Regions from separate parts of the Cognaticolwellia beringensis genome, predicted to be linked through region 3. Evidence: predicted binding sites of a transcription regulator. Region 3 holds the regulator's gene; each other region holds the start of a gene.
What was found. Region 3 encodes sigma-54, which starts transcription at its own class of promoters, with help from an activator protein. Its sites were predicted from a motif close to GTTGGCACGNNNNTNGNNT; they were not measured.
Positions count from the first base shown of each region.

Region 1: the regulator sigma-54 is predicted to act here: its motif matches at 4,939-4,957, upstream of B5D82_RS08910 (BON domain-containing protein).
Region 2: the regulator sigma-54 is predicted to act here: its motif matches at 2,224-2,242, upstream of B5D82_RS08395 (hemerythrin domain-containing protein).

Region 1 is NZ_CP020465.1:2,106,420-2,113,075, forward strand. Features, by position in the region: gene B5D82_RS08885 (M16 family metallopeptidase) at 1-1,323, shown strand, start outside; gene B5D82_RS08890 (YiaD family glycine zipper/OmpA-like lipoprotein) at 1,642-2,271, shown strand; gene B5D82_RS08895 (MgtC/SapB family protein) at 2,489-2,926, shown strand; gene B5D82_RS08900 (GGDEF domain-containing protein) at 3,193-3,819, opposite strand; gene B5D82_RS08905 (PleD family two-component system response regulator) at 3,820-4,179, opposite strand; gene B5D82_RS08910 (BON domain-containing protein) at 4,342-4,905, opposite strand; gene greB (transcription elongation factor GreB) at 5,324-5,797, shown strand; gene B5D82_RS08920 (YqaA family protein) at 5,950-6,537, shown strand.
Region 2 is NZ_CP020465.1:1,988,906-1,995,561, forward strand. Features, by position in the region: gene B5D82_RS08390 (diacylglycerol kinase family protein) at 1-1,451, opposite strand, end outside; gene B5D82_RS08395 (hemerythrin domain-containing protein) at 1,613-2,041, opposite strand; gene B5D82_RS08400 (response regulator) at 2,384-4,315, opposite strand; gene B5D82_RS08405 (response regulator) at 4,337-4,789, opposite strand; gene B5D82_RS08410 (sensor histidine kinase) at 4,776-6,257, opposite strand; gene B5D82_RS08415 (histidine kinase) at 6,327-6,545, opposite strand; gene B5D82_RS08420 (sigma-54-dependent transcriptional regulator) at 6,593-6,656, opposite strand, start outside.
Region 3 is NZ_CP020465.1:1,570,430-1,577,085, reverse strand. Features, by position in the region: gene mgtE (magnesium transporter) at 1-742, opposite strand, end outside; gene B5D82_RS06625 (HPr family phosphocarrier protein) at 1,260-1,538, opposite strand; gene rapZ (RNase adapter RapZ) at 1,545-2,402, opposite strand; gene ptsN (PTS IIA-like nitrogen regulatory protein PtsN) at 2,409-2,861, opposite strand; gene hpf (ribosome hibernation promoting factor) at 2,891-3,178, opposite strand; gene B5D82_RS06605 (RNA polymerase factor sigma-54) at 3,214-4,722, opposite strand; gene lptB (LPS export ABC transporter ATP-binding protein) at 4,783-5,514, opposite strand; gene lptA (lipopolysaccharide transport periplasmic protein LptA) at 5,515-5,994, opposite strand; gene lptC (LPS export ABC transporter periplasmic protein LptC) at 6,026-6,592, opposite strand; gene kdsC (3-deoxy-manno-octulosonate-8-phosphatase KdsC) at 6,589-6,656, opposite strand, start outside.

The DNA of each region.
Region 1 (6,656 bases), 540 kb from region 3:
GCAGCGTTAATGGCACGTATGTTAACGCAAGGGGGGTCAAATACCCGAAGTTATAAAGAAATTCAACAAGGTTTATATCCATTAGCCGGACAATTTTCTTCGCAACTTGATAAAGAAATGATGTCATTTACGGGTCGAGTTCATAAGGACAATGCCGAGTCTTGGTATCAATTGATCAGTGACCAATTATTAAACCCGGGTTGGCGCGAAGATGACTTTAAACGTCTGAAAAAAGAGTTAATTGATGGCATTAAATCAGGGCTTAAGGCTTCTAATGATGAAGAGCTAGGTAAAGAAGTGCTTTATAGCGAACTTTATCAAGGCCATGCTTACGAGCATTTTAACAGTGGTGACTTGTCTGATCTAGACGCAATTACCCTTGAAGATGTTAAGGCTTTTTATAACGCTCAGCTCACCCAAGCTAAATTGCATGTTGGTATTACGGGGGCGCTATCGCGTGCTTTAAAAATGCAAATGTTTAGTGATCTCGCAAAGTTACCTGTAGGTGATGAAAAACGTTTAAATATTTCGAAGGCGCCAGTATTAAAAGGTCATCATGCGACCATCGTCGAAAAGAATGCGCAATCAACGGCGGTTTCTTTCGGTTTTCCAATCGAGACGATTCGTAACGATAAAGATTGGGCCGCATTATGGTTAGTACGTTCATACTTTGGTGAGCATAGAAGTTCGAATAGTTACTTATATCAACAAATACGCCAAGAACGCGGGATGAACTACGGTGATTATGCTTATATTGAGTACTTTCCACGTGGTATGCACCAAACAAAACCTGATGCTAACTTAGGCCGTTCAAGCCAAATTTTTCAAGTATGGTTACGCCCATTACGTTCAAATAATGACGCCCATTTCGCGACACGTGCAGCGTTATATGAATTGGACAAATTGATTGAAAATGGTATGAGCGAAAAAGACTTCCAAGCAACACGTAATTATTTAACTAACTATGCGCCACAGCTTGTAGCCAGCCAAGATCAGCAACTAGGTTATGCGCTTGATAGTGAATTTTATCAAACAGATGAATTTGTTAAATATGTGCGAGAACAATTTGCAAAGCTATCGTTAGCAGATGTGAATAGAGTGATTAAAGCAAACTTACAAACCGATAACATTCACTACGTCTTTATTTCAGGCGACGGTGAAGACATGAAAAAGCGTTTGTTGTCAGAACAAATTTCACCATTGAAATATAATTCTGAAAAGTCACCTGCGCTATTAGCAACCGATAAAATTATTGAAAGTTATAAACTGACACTACCAAGTAAAAACGTGGAAGTAATCGCAGTGGATGCACTATTTAATTAACTAACGTCATAAGCTAACTTGTTATAAAACACCACGCTTGTCGTGGTGTTTTTATTTAGGCTTTACGATATATCGCGCCTTGATGCACATGAGCGAAAAGTTGAAGCCTTTTACATACATACTCTATTTATGATCCTTGGTCATCGTTCCGAGTAATAATAGAATTAACGCTAAATGAAAGTACATCTTGATCTTTAAAGGTTAAATCTTCGTAGTTAATTGATACAATCACAGCTCTCGTTCATCTACCATTCATTTTTCTTTGGTATGATGAAGACAATTTATTCAATTAGTATTACTTTCTTCAAGGTAGCATTTATGCAGTTTAAAAAATCCATCATCAGTGTCGTTGTTTTGTCTTTAGCATTCGCAGGTTGTGCAAGCACCAATAAAGAAAAAGGTGCTGCTATTGGCGCTATTACCGGTGCAGTTATCGGTAAATCTACGAGTAATCATAAAAATAAACGTGCGGTTTGGGGCGCTGCTATAGGTGCTCTTGCGGGTGTTGCGATTGGCGATTATATGGATAAACAAGAGCAAGAGTTTCGTGACGAATTATCGGGTTCTGGTATTGAAGTGGTGCGTGAAGGCGATAACCTACGCTTAATTATGCCGGCCAATATTACATTTGCGACCGGCCAAGCTTACATTACTTCTGGCTTTTACAGCACACTGGACGATATTGCACGAGTGTTAAATAAATATGAAAAAACTTTGCTCAGTATTGAAGGTCATACCGATAGTCAAGGTGCAGCAGAGTTTAATCAAAACTTATCTGAACAACGTGCCGGTAGTGTTAAGCAATACTTAACCAACCAAAACATTCTTGCTAGTCGATTACAAACCATAGGTTACGGCGAGTCGCGAGCCGTCGCTGACAACGCTAGTGCTAATGGCAGGGCACTGAATCGTCGGGTTGAAATTCAAATTATTCCAAACCAAGCATAGCTAAATTATTAAGTTATTTCGCTGAACTAAAAGGTTGAGCCAAAATACCGCGCATTGTCGCGGTATTTTTTTGGAAAAATATCGGCAAGTAAGCAAAATATTGTATCAAAAAGAAAACTCAGCTAATGTCATAAATAATAAGATAACCAACAAAGGCACTAATACTCGGTCTGACAATTACCGAATTTATTTCAGCTAATTATGGGTGAAAAGGATTATGGAATTATTTGATATTAATATTGATGAAGTGATGAAAAATCTGATGCAGCTATTAATCGCGTTAGTTTTACCGTTTATGACGGCATGGGAAAGAGAAGCGAGCAGTAGATCTGCGGGCTTAAGAACCTTTCCTTTGGTGTCTATGGCAGCTTGTACCTTTACTATACTTGCAATGTCGATATTTAATGATCAAGACGCTCAATCTAAAGTTATTGCCGGCATTGTTACCGGTATTGGCTTTATCGGTGGTGGTGCCATTTTAAAAGACTCGTCGCAAGTAAGCGGGACTTCAACGGCGGCCGCTATTTGGTCTACCGGCGCTATTGGTATTGCAGTTGGCTTAGAACGTATAGAAATTGCTATCGCATTGAGTATTATGACCTTTGCAACCCTTAAAGTTATAGGTCGAGTGAAAAAAGAAGTGCCTAAAGAGTGATTTTAAAGAAATTATACTTATTATGTTGTTGTAAAAATAGCGCCTCCTTAACGCCATTTTATTTTGTCTTTCTTAATAGCGGTAGTGCTTAAAGCATTATTGAGTATGGTCAGTTTGACAGTTCTGGTTTTTTTTCTGATGGTACCAGCAATAATATTGGCCTGTTTGCATATAAGGATTGCTCGGACGATATTGGCTCTTTTTTTTAAGCATCTGATAAAGCGCGGTTAAGTCGATTAGCATTACGGTTACCTCTAGATAATTTATTAACTACAAAATTGGTTACGACCATATGTTTTTGCTTGGTAAAGCTTGACGTCGGCCTGATTAATAAAGTCTTTAATGGCAAAATTTATTTCAGCGTCGAAAGTAGGTGAATGGCATACTACACCGGCACTAATGGTGATGTTCGGATGTTTGGCATCAGCCGCGTGTGAAATATTTAACTTATTAACATCGTTTACTAAATTGTGGGCTATTTTTTTAGCGCCTTGTAAGTCTGTAAATGGAAGCAACACAACAAATTCTTCACCACCAAACCTAGCGACAAGGTCTGTAGTGCGCTTTTTAGTCGCCACCAAGCATTGGGCTACTAAGGTTAAGCATTCATCACCTTTTACATGACCAAATTCGTCGTTGTAATGTTTAAAGTGATCAATATCTATCATAATTAGCGATATCTCTCCTGCTGCTCTCATGGTCATTTGCCAGTCAAGGGCTAACTGGCTATCAAAGCACCCTCTATTGGCGATTCCTGTTAAGCCATCAGTTTTTGAAACTTGCTCTAGTTCTTTAGTGTGCTTTACTAATTTTATGTGGTTTTTAACACGATTGAATAATATTTGAGGCAGGGTATCTGAGGCAATATAGTCAATAGCACCTAAAGCTAGCATTTACACCTCTTCATGTTCGCTGTAATGCTCGCTAACAAAGATCATTTGAATATGCTCCGTTGACTTGTGCTGCTTAACAAATTTGCAAACATCCAAGCTTGTTACTTGAGCTAATTGTGTTGATGAAAGTACCATATCAACTTTGCCATTTAAAATAGCCTTTAATGCCGTTAAGCCATCTTTTGCGGTTTGTATGTGAAAGTGAGCACTAAAAATATTACGCCAATTAGCCAATTGATGTTCAAATTCATGTACAAGCAATAAAGTTAACTGACCGTTATTTTTTGGTGCTAGTTGATTACCCATAACAGCGGACTTTATTGAGTAAATATTGTCTTGAGATAGTTTTGGTGTAGCCATATTGTCCTGCCAAATAATTATCTAGAGCAAAAAAGATAAATATTGAAATAATATTAAATCTGCACGCAAATACAACTAGATCAATAACTTAATTAAGTTGATAAAAGCAAGAGTAAAACAAAAGCACACCTTAAGTGTGCTTTGAATACATTGTTGTGAAAATTAATGTTTAGCAACTTTCACTTTAGTGACTTTTAATTTATCAACAACAGATTTAACGTCAGTTGTGTTTTTAGCTATCGCAATAGCGAGTTGTTTTGCTGCATTTGAATCAACCTTACCTGATAATGTAACCACTGCTTGCTTTACGTCTACCTCAATGCCTGTGCCACTAACTTCTGATTCAAATAACAGTTTTGTTTTAACAACCGTAGCAATTTTTGAGTCAGTTAATGCTATTAACATTTTACTGTCTTGGTGTGATTTTTCATTTATGACCGTTAATCGGTTATCGACTGAATTTACGCCTTTAAGGCTTGCAACTAACTCTTCTGCCAATGCTTTATCAACGTTACTTTCAACTTTACCTGTGAGAATGACTACGCCGTTTTTCACATCGGTATTAATATCAAAAGAATTCAAGTGTGTGTTAAATAATAAAGTACTCTCTGCTTTACCGTCTAACCATGCATCTTTTGATATATCTTTCCATGTATTCTCAGCATATGCGGCTGAACCCACTGTTAATAATGTTATTGCAATAATCGAACGAATTGAGTTTTTCATATTACTCTCCTTTAAGTTTGGTCAAGGTTACTAAAGCTAAAGTCGTGCCAGTTAATCATCTAGTTGATTTATAATGATATATTTTATTTTTCATAATTTTTTTGGTAAAAAAATCACCTTTTTTACAGGTTTAGTTGTAAAAAATACAGAGGGAGAAAAAGTGCTAAACGTACGTACTAAATTATTATAAGCTTTGATAAGTGAGTTCAGGGGGACGAAAGTTTTTTCACAATTATAGCGATGGCAGGCTATATTTTAGATGAGTTAAAATGAAAGTTACTCAGGCTTTGCTCAATCAACACCCTATAGCATAGCAAGCTATTTCACTATATTATTGCGCGTTAATGAATGTATATTTTTTCACATTATTTGCTAATAACGCCGTTATTTTCCTTAATTACCGAACGTACAATATCTTATGAAAACCAAATTAATTACTCGGCCGGGTTATGTTTTACTTCAAAATGAATTAAATAAACTTTGGCGAGAAGATCGCCCCGAAACTACGCGTAAAGTCTCTTGGGCTGCCAGTTTAGGTGACCGAAGTGAAAATGCTGATTATCAGTATAACAAAAAACGCCTACGTGAAATTGACCGACGTGTGCGTTACTTGCGCAAAATACTCGAAGAGTTAAAAATTGTCGACTACGGCCCTCAACAAGAGGGCAAAGTATTTTTTGGCGCCTGGGTGAGTTTAGAAAATGACGAGAATGAAACGCTAAAATTTCGTATAGTTGGCCCCGAAGAGATATATGGTCGTAACGACTACTCCTCAATTGATTCACCGATTTCACGCGCATGTTTAAAAAAAGAAGTTGATGACGAAGTGGTAGTGAAAACTCCCGCGGGTGAAAAAATTTGGTATGTTAATGCTATTCAATATGAAAAATAATCAGTAAAAAATAGTGTAATGATCTAACAATCGATACTTTCAGTACAGCCGATATTGTTAGAACTATGGTCTTAATTAAGACAAAACTAAGACGAAATTAATACAAAATTAAAGTTTAGTACGTTGTTTTCCTGCGATTAAAAGGATGTTTTATGTCGATGCAGAAAAAGCTTAAACAAAAAACACGTCAATTCATAGACTCTAAGAATATGCTAAGTGGCATTACGATTGCGTCATTTTTAGAGTCCACCATAGTGCCTATTCCTTTAGAGACGATATTAGTGCCGTTAATGCAGGCACGCCGTGAAAAAATATGGCTTATTGCATTAATGGCAACCTTGGGCTGTATTATTGGAGCTTTATTGGGTTATACGCTGGGCTATTATTTATTTGATACCGCTGGTGAGTGGATTATTAATAGATTTTCAACCCCAGAACAATTTGAAAATGTTAAACAAAAAATGCATGACGAAGGTTTTTGGTTTGTGATCACCTTAGGCATTGTGCCGATCCCGTTTCAAATCGCTATGCTTGCCGCTGGCGCAACTAAATATTCACTGACTTTATTTTTAATAGCCTCTGCTATTTCGCGTTCTATTCGTTATTTTGGTTTGGCGATTGTCGTGTATTACGCAGGTAACCAAGCTGAGCGGGTTATAAATAAGCATAAAACCAAAACGATAATAGCTTTAACTTTTATAATATTGTCTATCTGGGGATTAAGCCGTTTAATCCAATGACCGAGTTTAGTCATTAAAGCGTTGCTATATGTAATAGATTAATGCACATAGCTTTTTAGCTACAGTACCTCGATATGCTCATTATTGAGCCAGTACTTGACACTATTGCTATTCTTAAA
Region 2 (6,656 bases), 420 kb from region 3:
AGCCCAGAAAATGCTAACTCCGCTAAGCTAAGCACACTATCGGTTATGTCTTGTTGAGGCGGTATCCAAGTTACATCGAGTAAACCATCTTTAATATCGGGCTCACCTCCACCTTGCGCTAATATGGTGGTAAATGGTGCAGCATTAGCAACCACTAGGCTGGTTGTTTTAATAGTTTGAATAGGAAAATCATCAGCTTGTATCTCTAACGTTAATGTTTCATTTTTATTAATCGCTTGCCACAATGCTTGTACGTAAGCGAACTGACCACCGATATCCTTCTTGGCTCTGTCTGAATTAGTGATCATTTTATTTTCAAATCCTAACCCTGCTAGCAGTAACATTAGATTTTCATTGCACTTCGCGCTATCAATTTTTGTAACTTTACCGGCAATAATTGCATCGCAAGCTATGCTAAGAGGAATTAACTTGCTGCCAAAGCCAAAAAGTACATGTGCTAGCGCATTGGCTGTGCCCATAGGTAAAATACCCATGATGATGTCAGATTTCACTAACTCGCCAGCCACTTCGGTCAATGTGCCGTCACCACCACAGGCAATAATAGTCTTTGCACCATTTTGTAAGGCTTGCTGAGTTAAATGCGCGGCGCTAATTTGTTTGCTAGTTTCTAAAATATGGAGAACGAAATAGGGTGACAAACGCTCAATAACTTCTGCTTTACTGTTAGTCCATTTACCCCCGCCAGACACAGGATTAGCGATTATCCATATCGGTTGTTGTTGGTTGAATAGCTCGTCTTTTTTAAATTGAATTAACGCTCTTAACTGAGCTTTATTTAATCCTGCGGTAGCACGTACTCCTTGTATTTTTTCTAATGCTTGGGCAACGCTGAGTGATTTGTTTTTACTTAACAAGTAAGCTGCCATAACCAAAACAGATCTGCCACGACCCAAAGCACAATGTATAACCACTGCTTTAGATTTTGAAATATGATTTTCTATCCAATGAATGGCTTTAAGTAATTCTTGCGATTTTGGGCTTGAATGATCTAAAACAGGTAAATTGAAGTAATCTAACTCTTCACTTTCCGCGGTCCAATCAAGGCCATCAAACTCAGCGGTTACGTCTAATATCGCAGATACACCGATTTTTCTTAAGTAACTGATGTCTGATGGGAAAAGTCGGCAGGCCAAAAACAAGTTTTGCTCAATTTTTTGAATGGCAGGAACCTTGTCATGCTTGCGAGCCCAAGCGTTATAAAGTTGAACACCCAATAAAAATGGGATAAAAAGCCAGCGGATGTAAAAAGGAATACTGCCATTACTTTTTTTTCTGAACACCCAAGGTGAATCGAAAATATAAGCTAAGCTCACTATCGATAATGACAAACCAAGCCAAGCAAAAATTGCTTTAGAATATATATCGTTGCTGAATAATAGTATTGTAAATGCCAAAATGGCACCACTCAGATAATACTTAACGATAAACATGGAATGACTCCTATTTTCGATCACTTGTTTAGTTGAGCTATATAATTAAAGTTATGGGTAATAAAATCTTCAGTTTTAGAATCGAGTTGATGACGGTTATAATTCACTTTAGACTTACCGACCCTTTTATATCGGCAAGACCTACTGTATTTAATCTATAGTTAATGAGCCATTTCTGCTCGGTATTGCGTGGCAAGATCTACTTTTTGCTTAGCACTCAAATTTTTCCCCGCTTGCTGAAAAAATTCTCTTTCTTCTTCAGTTATGTGGTGGAGTACTTTATTTTGTAAGGCTTTCATAGTTTTCAGCCAAACAGGCGAGTCCATGTCGGTTGTTTCTAACTGGGCAATAATTTTGTCTATATCGTGATGTTCTGCAATCGCATGCCGAGCAAGTTCGATAGTTGCATCAAGTTTCATCAATGGCATGTAAAAGTAACGTTCTTCAGCAATCGAATGCTGCTTAAGTTGGAATTTTAAGTCGATAAAGAAGTCTCGACGACTTGCTGAATCGCCAGTAGTTTCAACTAAAACTTTCATCAGTAATCGCTGTTTTTCATGATCACTGCGTAACGCGGAAAAAATGTCCATGGTAGTACCTCTTTTTACTGATCGTTAATTATTAATACTAATAAAGCTAAGGTATGGATCACTCAGCGCAAATTAGATAGAGAACATTAATATTTATAGGCTAAGCATCAATGGTATAAAGTGGTAACTATAGGCCGATAATATATTTTACAATCAGTTTGTAATTAGTCAGGCTTATACATAAGCCAAAAGTGTACCAAGAACAAAAGTTGTTGTAATTTATTGTTTTTATAGGTTTTAATTGTAATGCTGACAGCGAGTGTTAATTGAGGCTTTTCGTTTACAGAAAAAATTACACGTTGTTGGGTAATTTTTTTATAGTTTGAAAGTTAAAGTGGCAAGCTATATAAGATTTTTTAGTATCTCAAGGTTAATCGGTTTTAATATTGCTTTATCAATTCCTGCCTTTGTTAAGGTCTTTTCATTTACTGATTCGCCACTGACCAAGATCAAGGTTATATCAGGATGTAGCTGTTTAATCGACTCGGCTAAATCTAAGCCATTGGCATCTGGTAAGTGTAAATCAAGTAATATTGTTGTCCAGTTACTTTCTTTGTTTAACAAGTCTTGGCAAGCTTTTGCTGTTTGGACTTTTAGTGCTTCAATACCTAACGATCCCAGCAGTAAAACGGTAACATCAGCAGCATCTTCATCGTCTTCAACTACTAAAACTCTTTGTGTATTCGGCGGGTTTTCAACTTTGAGATAGTTTTTTAGACTGCGGTGAAGTTCAGCTTTATTTATTGGTTTGGCAACTATCTGATTAAAACCAAGTGCCAATAATTCTTGTTTCACACCTTTCATGGTCGCAGCAGTTACCGCGATAATTGGTTTACTATAACCTAACTCCCTCAATTGCTTTATTGTGCGTTTTCCATCCAATTTGGGCATGTGAATATCCATCAGCGCGATATCGAAACACCTATCTTCAGCTGTGGCTAATTTAAATTGTTCAAGTGCTTCTAGCCCATTAGATGCATAAGTAACTTTTAGGCCAAATGATAGGCAAATTTGGCCTATTAATAGCCGTATATCTTCCATATCATCAACCACTAATACCTGTCCCTGCAATTGAGGAAATGACAAAGAATAGCTTGGTAAGTGTTTTTGTTCAAAGGCTAAAATAGCCCTTTCTTGCGTGATAATATCACCGGGATCAATGGTGAAGGTAAACTCGCTGCCCTGGTTCAATAATGATTGAACGTGGATACTCCCACCCATGTGTTTAATCAATTCAGAACAAATTGATAAACCTAAGCCTGCACCCTGTTCTTTTCTTGAGATAAAATCTTCAACTTGTTCAAAAGGCTTAAAGATGGTTTCTAACATAGCCTCAGGAATACCTTGGCCGGTATCCGATACTTTAAAAGCTAATACCTCTTTGTTATCAACAAATTCAGTCCAAATACTTAATTCTATTTGGCCTTGATCAGTAAACTTTATACCGTTATGTAGTAAATTAATTAAAACTTGGCGCAGTCTTATAGGATCAGAGAAAATTTCGAGTGGTAACGGACTGTCTTCTCGAATGACTAATTTAAGGGTTTTATCTGCAGCATGGACTTGCATCAAGCTAAAAATATCAGCAATAAAACTATCTAAATTAATTTTAGAAAAGTTATATTCGAGCTTACCAACCGCAATTTTTGATAAGTCGAGTACATTGTTCAGTAAGCCAAGCAAATGTTGGCCATTATTTAAAATAATATTGAGTTCAGATTTTGCATCTGGGGCTTTATTACCGTTAAGTAATATTTCGGTATAGCCGAGTATTGATGTTAATGGTGTGCGCAGTTCATGACTAAGGTGAGCTAGAAATCGATCTTTGGATTGATTTTGTGTTTCGGCATTGATGCGCTCAACCCGTTCATTTTCAATCTCTTGTCTTGCCAGCGCATATCGTATTGCGCGGGCAAATCGTGAGGTAGTAATTTCACCTTTAACTAGGTAATCAACGGCGCCTGCGGCAAGCGCAGACTGATCGAGAGTTTCGTCAGATTGCCCTGTTAGCATTATAATGGGAATTGAACAGCCATTTTTTGAGGCTGTTTCTAACACCGTTAAGCCGTTGTATGCCCCAAGCTGATAATCGAGTAGACAAATATCATGTTCACCAAGGCTGAGTTGCTCGAGTGCTTCAGTTGGGTTGGTGACCCAGTCAATTTCAAAGAGGTGCGAGTCTAACTGGCTGAGATGGTCGCTGGTCAGAATGTAATCATCCTCGTCATCTTCAACCAGTAATACTCGAGCGACTTTTTTAACTACATTATCCATATTTATTAGTGCCGTATTGCATTATTCATTAGGTAATTCAACAAACTCTATCCAATATTTCCCCAATGCTTTCATCAGTTCAACTAACCCTTCAAAATCTACGGGCTTAGTAATATATGATGCGGCACCTAAATTATAACCTTTGATTTTGTCTTCTTCTTGTCCTGAAGTGGTGAGGATGACCACAGGAATATTTTTTAACTCCTCATCGGCTTTAATTTCTTTTAGCGCTTCCCGGCCATCCTTTCTGGGCATATTTAAATCAAGTAAGATTAAGCTGGGTCTTGGAGATTTCTCTGGATCTGAAAATTTACCTTCTCGTCTGAGATACTCAAGTAATTCAACGCCGTCTTCTACGCAATATAATGTGTTACGAACTCTACTTTCGTGCAGGGCATCTTGAGTTAGCATACGATCATCTTCATCGTCATCAGCCATCAAAATAGTGATAGGTTTGCCCTTATTGCTGTGCATGAGTATTCTCTCCGATTAAGTTAATTAAAGCATTTTCAACAGGAATTTCAATCCTGAATTGTGTTCCTTCACCTAATATACTTGTTGCGGAAATTTTACCACCATGCCGCTCAACGATACGTCTGCAAATAGCCAAGCCAATACCCGTACCTTTATATTCTGTTCTGGCATGGAGTCGTTGAAATGGCACAAATATTTTGTCAGCAAACTCCTGTTCAAAACCAATGCCATTGTCTGCTACGGTGATAATATGCCACTGTTCTAAGGCTGCTTGTTCTTGGTAATAGTTTATTTTAATTATTGGTTTTATGTCGACTTGTCGAAACTTGATCGCGTTTGATATTAAGTTAATGAATAGGTGATGCATTTGACTCGGATCCGCATTAATTGTCGGTAAGTCACTTAATAAAATTTTTGCATCGCTTTCTTCTATACTGATCTCAAGATCATCAAGAGTACTTTCAATTAATGGCTGTAACTGTACGTTTGTAAAAGGCTTTCCACGAGTTGAAATGCGAGAAAACTCGAGCAAGTCGTTAATTAGATTAGACATCCGTTCTGCTGCGTTTTTCATTCTATTAATGTAGTCAGCACCTTTTTCATCTAATAACTGGGCATATTGTGATTGTAACCGGTCACCAAAAGCACGAATTTTTCGTAGCGGTTCTTGTAAATCGTGTGAAGCAACAAAAGCAAAATCTTCTAATTCACGATTACTGCGCGATAATTCATCAGAGTAAAGCGTGAGCTCTTTTGTACGCATAGCGACTTTTTCCGCTAATACATCGTTTTGCTGCTCAAGTTGTTGGCGATATCTCACTTCGTTTTTTGCATTTAATCGAGCAAAAAATGCCAAGCCTAATAGCAATAAAGCACTGGTAATACCGGAGATAGCGAAAGTAACTTTTGCCTCGCGCTCTACTGTTGATAGGATGGCAAATAAAGTATTTCTGTGGTTGATTTCTAGTATTTTTATATGTTCGAGTTCTGCTCTTAATTCTTTATATAAATCACGTCCGGTGCCAGTCATAACAAGTTTTAATGCGCTTTTTTCTTCGTTGGCCAGAGCAAGTTCAATGGTTATTTTTAATTCATGTACCTTTTGTTCTACCAGTCTAATCAAAGAAGCTATGCGTTTTGCTTGCTCGGGTACTTCAGAATGTAATTTTTTCGTGTCAATAAGTTGCTCACTTAAACGACTTATTGCATCTTCGTAAGGAGTTAAATATTCAGGTATTTCGGTAAGTAAATATCCTCGCTGACCGGTTTCTGCCATTAACACTAAATTATGTAAATCGTCTAATTCAATAATAACGTCGCCGGTATTATATAAACTGCTTTGCGTAGTTGATAAGTCTTCAATTGTTTTCATGGCAAGAACGCCGTTGATTATTATCATGACAATAATAATGGTTGTGATCACAACCCAACTGAATACAGAGTTTTCAAAAAGTCTTTTAATAGGCATAGCGAATCACTTTTTGCTTAGAAAAGTTCACCAGAAGTACTTTAGTCAAGGCATGTGTAGTTATACTTTTCATCGTTGTTGAGCAAATTCGGTAACATCTTGTAGGCGCGTACTACAATCTTGGCAAGCATCAATAATTTTATTAACAGCTGCGAGTGCTTTTTCCTTCGGCATATCGTTTTCTAAGACCATTTTGATCAACTCTGCTTGCATAGATATTCTATTTAGAGGTGCTCGAGTATCATGTATTAATTGATTAATATCGCTTTTTCTCTGATTCACTTTCATTTCCTCATTTTAATTTTGTCGATAAAAGTTAATGTATTAGAGCTAGCCTAAACCGTAAAGTCACCATAAGCATGTAACCTGTTGTACAGTGTTTTAGTACTAATGCCCAAC
Region 3 (6,656 bases):
TACGACCTAAAAGTCGGCCTTCATGATCGATAACCGGAGCCGAAAACCAATCGTAGCGTTCAAATAATTTCGCGACATCAGTTTCGTTCATATCAGCGTTAATAGCCTCGATGTCTTTATCGATTAGGCTCGAAATAATTGTTTCTGCTTTGGCAGTAACAATGGCTGATAATGAAACAGCACCAATAAAGTGATCTGCTCTGTCGACCACATAAAATGAGTCAGTTGCTTCGGGTAATTCTCCGCGCAAGCGTAAATAACGTAAAACTACATCCACCGTCACATCAGGACGAATAGAGATAGTATCGGTATTCATGATACCGCCGGCCGTGTCTTCCTCGAATGAAAGTGCTGCTTCTACACGGCTGCGATCTTGCCCGTCCATCGCATTAAGCACTTCCTGATAAACACTGTCAGGTAATGTTCTGAAAACTTCGGCTAAATCATCAACATCCATGCCTTCTGCAACAGCAGCAAGCTTCGCGGGATTAATGTTTTTCAGAATACCTTTTCGAACTTCTTCGTTTAGCTCTTCAAGCACATCACCGTGATGATCTGCGTCAATCAGCTGCCAAAGCGCGACACGGCTTTTGGTTGGGGATGACTCTAAGAGTAAAGCAAGATCATAAGCGGGCATGTCTTGCAAAAGTTTGCGGACATAGACAAACATACCACTATCGAGGGCATCGTTAACCTGCTGAAGGCGCTGGTGGCTGTATTCTTGTTCAGAAACTTCCGGCATATTCTTACCTTTTGCCGTTGCAAAACGAAAACTAAAAGTTACCAGGGATTGTTGAACTTACTTTGTAGTCGATGGTTTGATATGTTGACCCAGCAAAATACAAGAAATGATGCTAGCTAAATCAGCGTGTGAGCACGCGGTATCAACTTCAAACTAACGCTACCTTTGGGATTATTGAAAGTTATTTTACCTGATGTAAACTTTAACCCAGAAAGCTAAACAGTCCCTATTATGAAAGAGTATTATTAAAGTTATATTAAATAATATCAAATGAGAAAAAATTCGACTATTTGGATGATTCAGGCAAAGCGACTAAGGAGGCAACGCCGAGAATGAATATGTTTGAGAAATATCGTTTGTGCTAAATTCTCAAATGTAGCGTAAGTTAGCTAATTCATTTTTCCAATGAGTATTTAATATTAATAATTATCCGCGTTGAGTTTACCGTAATTTATCAGTTTTCGCAGCTTTTTTATTAACTTAAGAGCAAACAGAAATACGATAAATACTGTGATTCCTATTCAGCTTCATCAAACCTGTTACTAAAGAGTTGGCAAATTTCTTCTAATGCTATTTCGGCATCTACCCCTGAAGCAATTACCTTGACGGTTTTACCTTGTGCGCCGGCGAGTAGCATTAAGCCCATTATACTGTTCGCGTCTGCACGGTTTTCGTCTAACTCAATAGTCACTTTAGCGGTAAACTTTTGGCTCAATTGTGCAAGTTTAGAAGCCGCACGGGCATGTAGGCCAAGTTTATTAATGATAAGTACTTTCCGGCTTGCTTGTGCGCTCATGGTAATTTACGTACTTGCAGTAGTAGGTAAGTCACGATGACGTGATTGCACATCTTTACGTTCTTTACGCATATTATTTGCCAGTATTTCGGCAATATATACCGAACGGTGCATGCCGCCAGTACAACCAATCGCAATGGTAATATAACTGCGATTATTTCGTTCTAGATGCGGTAACCAAGTCATCATAAAACTGTTGATTTGCCAAATAAACTTAGTCACTATCGGTTGGCTTGCAAGGAAGTCTTGTACCGGTTTATCTAACCCTGTGAAGCCCTTTAGTTCTTTATCCCAAAATGGGTTTGGTAAAAAACGCGCATCAAAAACATAGTCAGCATCTTGTGGTACGCCATGTTTAAAACCAAATGACTCAAAGACAACGACCATAGAGCCAGATTTTTTCCCCAAAATTCGCTCTCTAACTAAGTCCGCTAGTTGATGTGGCGTAAGTTGGCTAGTATTGATATATAAGTGTGCTCGACTGGCGATTGGCTCAAGGAGCTTTTTCTCTAGGGCAATGGCTTGGTCTAAGGCAATATTTTGTTTAATCAACGGATGTAAGCGTCGCGTTTCACTGAATCGACGAATAAGATCACTATCATCCGCATCTAAATAAAGTAAGCTTAATTCAACCGCATTAGGCATATATTCAATGATTTCAGGTACATCATTAGGATCAGCTGGTAAGTTTCGTACATCGAGACTCACAGCTACATTCTCATAATCGTTAATCACTGTATGGATGAGAGCAGGTAATAAGTTGACAGGGATATTATCAACACAATAGTAGCCTAAATCCTCTAACACTCGCAGTGCAACACTTTTACCTGACCCTGAACGGCCACTGACTATAATTAGCTTCATCTGTGTTTAGCTCGCTTGTTGGATTAACTGATACAGTGCTTGGTTACTTTCGCATTTTCGTACTTGCTTGCAAAATTGCTTGTTACGAAAAATTTTTGCGATGCTCTGCAATGTACTGAGGTGGTTTTGACATTCTTCTTCAGGCACAAATAAGGCAATAAAAATATCAACTGGGCGATGATCAATAGCATCAAAATCAATTGCTTCTTCTGTGGTTATTACTACGGCAATGGGCTGTGTAGCATTTTCCAAACGACCATGCGGTATAGCAATGCCATTACCTATGCCAGTTGACCCCATTCTTTCACGTTTAACTAGGCTTTCTAAGAGTTGAAATGTGTCATGGTCTGCCAATTTATCGGCGGCCAGGCTACTTAAGTATTCTAGAATACGTTTTTTACTGGAGCCCGGTGCTGCACAAATAGTGCAGTCCGGGGATAAAATGTCTTGCAACTTCATAAACTTATAAAACCTAAAGCGACTGAGCGCTAATGCTTGTTAATTTTGCCTTTGTATTTCAGGATTTGGCGATCTAGCTTATCAATTAATGCATCAATTGATGCATACATATCATTATGCTCGGCCTTCGCGTGAACCTCTGAGCCACTTAAGTGCACAGTAGATTCGGCAATCTGATTCAATTTTTCTACGGTTAATACGACATGTACATTATTAATATGCTCAAAATGACGTTCTAGCTTTTCAAACTTGCCATTAACATAATCACGTAATGAGTCGGTAACATCGACATGGTGTCCAGTAAGATTAATTTGCATATGCTTCATTCCTCTTTTTTGGTGAATAAGACTGCCTACAATAGGCTTTTACGTTGATTTGACGGCGGTATAGAGAGCGACTCTCGATACTTGGCAATGGTTCTCCTTGCTACTTTTATACCTTGTTCAGCTAATATATCTGCGATTTTACTGTCGCTTAATGGCTTTGCGGGTATTTCAGCGGCAACAAGCTTTTTAATTAATTCACGAATAGCAGTTGAAGAACACTCACCGCCATTTTCAGTACTTACGTGGCTAGAGAAAAAGTATTTAAGCTCAAAAATGCCTCTGGGTGTGTGCATATATTTTTGTGTGGTAACACGAGAGATGGTTGATTCATGCATGTCCACAGCTTCTGCAATATCATTTAATACCATAGGTCGCATAGCCTCAGGCCCATGTTCAAAGAAACCTTGTTGGCGTTGTACAATGCAATTTGAAACTTTTAATAAGGTATCATTGCGACTTTCTAAGCTTTTGATAAACCATTTTGCTTCTTGTAAATTCGAGCGAATAAATTGGCTATCAGCAGACGACTTCATAGACCTAGACATGGCAGCATATTGTTGATTCACTGATAATTTAGGTGCAGTATCAGGATTAAGCTCTACCGTCCAGCGGCCGTTTTTCTTCTCAACAGATACATCAGGAATCACATATTGCTCTTCACTTTTGATGACACTATCGCCTGGACGAGGATCTAACGATTGGATCAAGCGAATAACTTCGCGCAATTGATCTTCTTTGATGCGTAATTTACGCATCAGTTGTCGATAATCACGATTACCAAGCAAGTCAATGTGTTCAGTTACGGCTAATTTACTTTCAGCTAGCCAAGGCGTATCTTTCGCAAATTGATTGAGCTGGATAAGCAAACACTCAGGAATTGAACGAGCAGCCACGCCAACGGGATCAAAAACGTTAATTCGTTTAAGTACCACTTCAACTTCATCGAGTTCTACATCGTCTATACCAACGCTTTCTAATATCTCATCTGCGGTAACCGTTAAGTAACCTGCTTCATCTATAGCTTCAATAATGGCGATGGCAATGGTTCTGTCGGTATCGCTAAATGGCGTAAGTTCCATCTGCCAAATAAGATGGTCTTGCAGTGAATCTTTCGTTTCACCCTGATAAGTATAATCTTCAGATGCGTGACCAACACCGCCGCTGCTCGCACTGGCACTGAAGTTATCATCCCAAGTGCTATCACTGTTTAATTCTTCGGGAATATCGGTTTTAGCTAAACCTTCGGATGAGCTAATCTCATCGATACTCGGGGCAGAATCCTCACTACCATCAGACGAAGACATTTCTTTCGTTTCGCCAACACTAGCGGAGTAACCTTCTTCTAAGTGATCTGGGGTGCTTTCTGAGTTACTTTCAAAAGATTCATCAACTTCAAGCAAGGGGTTACTTTCGAGTGCTTCTTGAATTTCTTGCTGGAGATCCAGAGTCGATAATTGCAGTAGCTTGATCGCCTGCTGCAATTGCGGGGTCATCGTTAATTGTTGTCCGATACGGAGTTGCAAAGTAGGACGCATTTACGTTTTCATTTCCCTGTTGAAATACATTATTGTTATACCGCTTTAGTCTGTTATTCACTATAGCGTGAATTGTTCACCAAGGTATACATCTCTTACATGTTGATTTGCAAGTATTTGATTCGAATTACCTTCAGCGATCAGTTCACCATGACTAACGATATAAGCATGTTCACAGACATCGAGTGTTTCTCGTACATTATGATCAGTGATCAGAATACCAATGCCACGTTCTTTTAAGTGTAGGATAATTTTTTTTATATCACCTACTGAAATTGGGTCAACACCAGCAAAAGGTTCATCAAGGAGAATAAATTTAGGGTCTGCCGCTAAAGCACGTGCTATTTCAACACGTCGGCGTTCACCGCCAGATAAACTCATACCTAAGTTATCCTTGATATGACCGATGTTGAACTCTTCTAATAAATGTTCAAGTTTTTCTTCTCGTTCAACATCGCTCAGGGTTTTACGCGTTTGTAAAATGGCCATAATGTTGTCATAAACAGACAATTTGCGAAAAATTGAAGCTTCTTGTGGTAAATAGCCGATGCCCTTACGCGCACGTTCGTGCATGGGTAACAAAGTTAAATCTTCACCATTTAAAACAATTGAGCCACTGTCGTTATTGACTAAGCCAACAATCATATAAAAGGAGGTGGTTTTACCCGCGCCATTGGGACCTAATAAGCCAACAATTTGTCCTGCGGACACTTTCATACTGACGTTTTTAACGACTTTTCTGCCTTTGTAGGCTTTTGCAAGACCGGTTGCTGATAATGTTGAAGTTGACATTTACTCTTGCTTGTCCTTAGATTTTTTAGGCAGTTCAGTTTTATTTTTTGGCTGTAATACCGTTTCTACTTTAGCGTTATCTAAGCTTTCAGCATTGACATATTCGGTGTCAAAATTATAAGTGATTTTACTACCGCTAACTTCACTACCTTCTTGGCGCAGAAGTGCATTACCTGAAATGACCACGGTGTTCATACTGGGCTCATACCGGATTTCATTAGCTTGTAGGTTTATGGGGCTGCCATCTTGCAGCGTTTGCTCAAATGTCGCTGGTGAACCCTTGGCAATATAAATTTTGTTATCACTTTTATCTTCGGTAATTACCTGTACTAATTCAGCATGTATTGTTAGCGTGCCTTGAGCAATAATGACATTATCGATATAACTGAATATTTTGTTTTTCAGATCGGCAGCTTGTCGCGAAGAAGATATTTTAATTTCTTGTTCAACATTAAACTTTTCTGCGCTTACTGCTGGCACTAATAATGCGAAAGCGGTGAGGCAAATAAGGTTATTTTTTAATTTTTTTATAAATGGTTTGCACATGTTCAGTCAATGTCATCTGTGTTGTGTTTAAGTCTACAATTAATCCTGAGCCATACATAGTAAATCCTTTACCTAATATTAAGATAGTTTGCTCTGAGCTGATTATATTAGTTTTTAAATCCATTTCTAAATTTTTTCCGTGCACTTCCTGTATCAAACTTTCTTCATCAGTGGCGATTAAACGTACGCGGTTTTTCAATTTTACACGGTTATTATTATATAACGTGCCTTCATTGGCTGTTACTTGCCAAGTAGGTTTGTTGTTTTTTGGGTATAGGGTATATCTTGGGTATTCAAAGTGTGTGACCTCTAATTGAGCATAATGTTCCATCCGTTGTGCTTCTACATTATATGATAATGCACCGGTTGCTTTGTAAACATCGCTGTTGAGGTTTTCAGCAATAAATTCTGGATTAGTGGCATTGTCGAGGATACTACTGGTTTCTTTCTTAGCGCCATACCACTCAAGTAGACCATAAGTCGTTAACGCCAAAATAAATAAGGTTATTGTCGCAAGGGTGATGCGGTTCATATACTGGCACCCTTTGCATCGGCTAAAGTATGCTGACTTTGCATAATAAGGTCGCAAGTTTCGC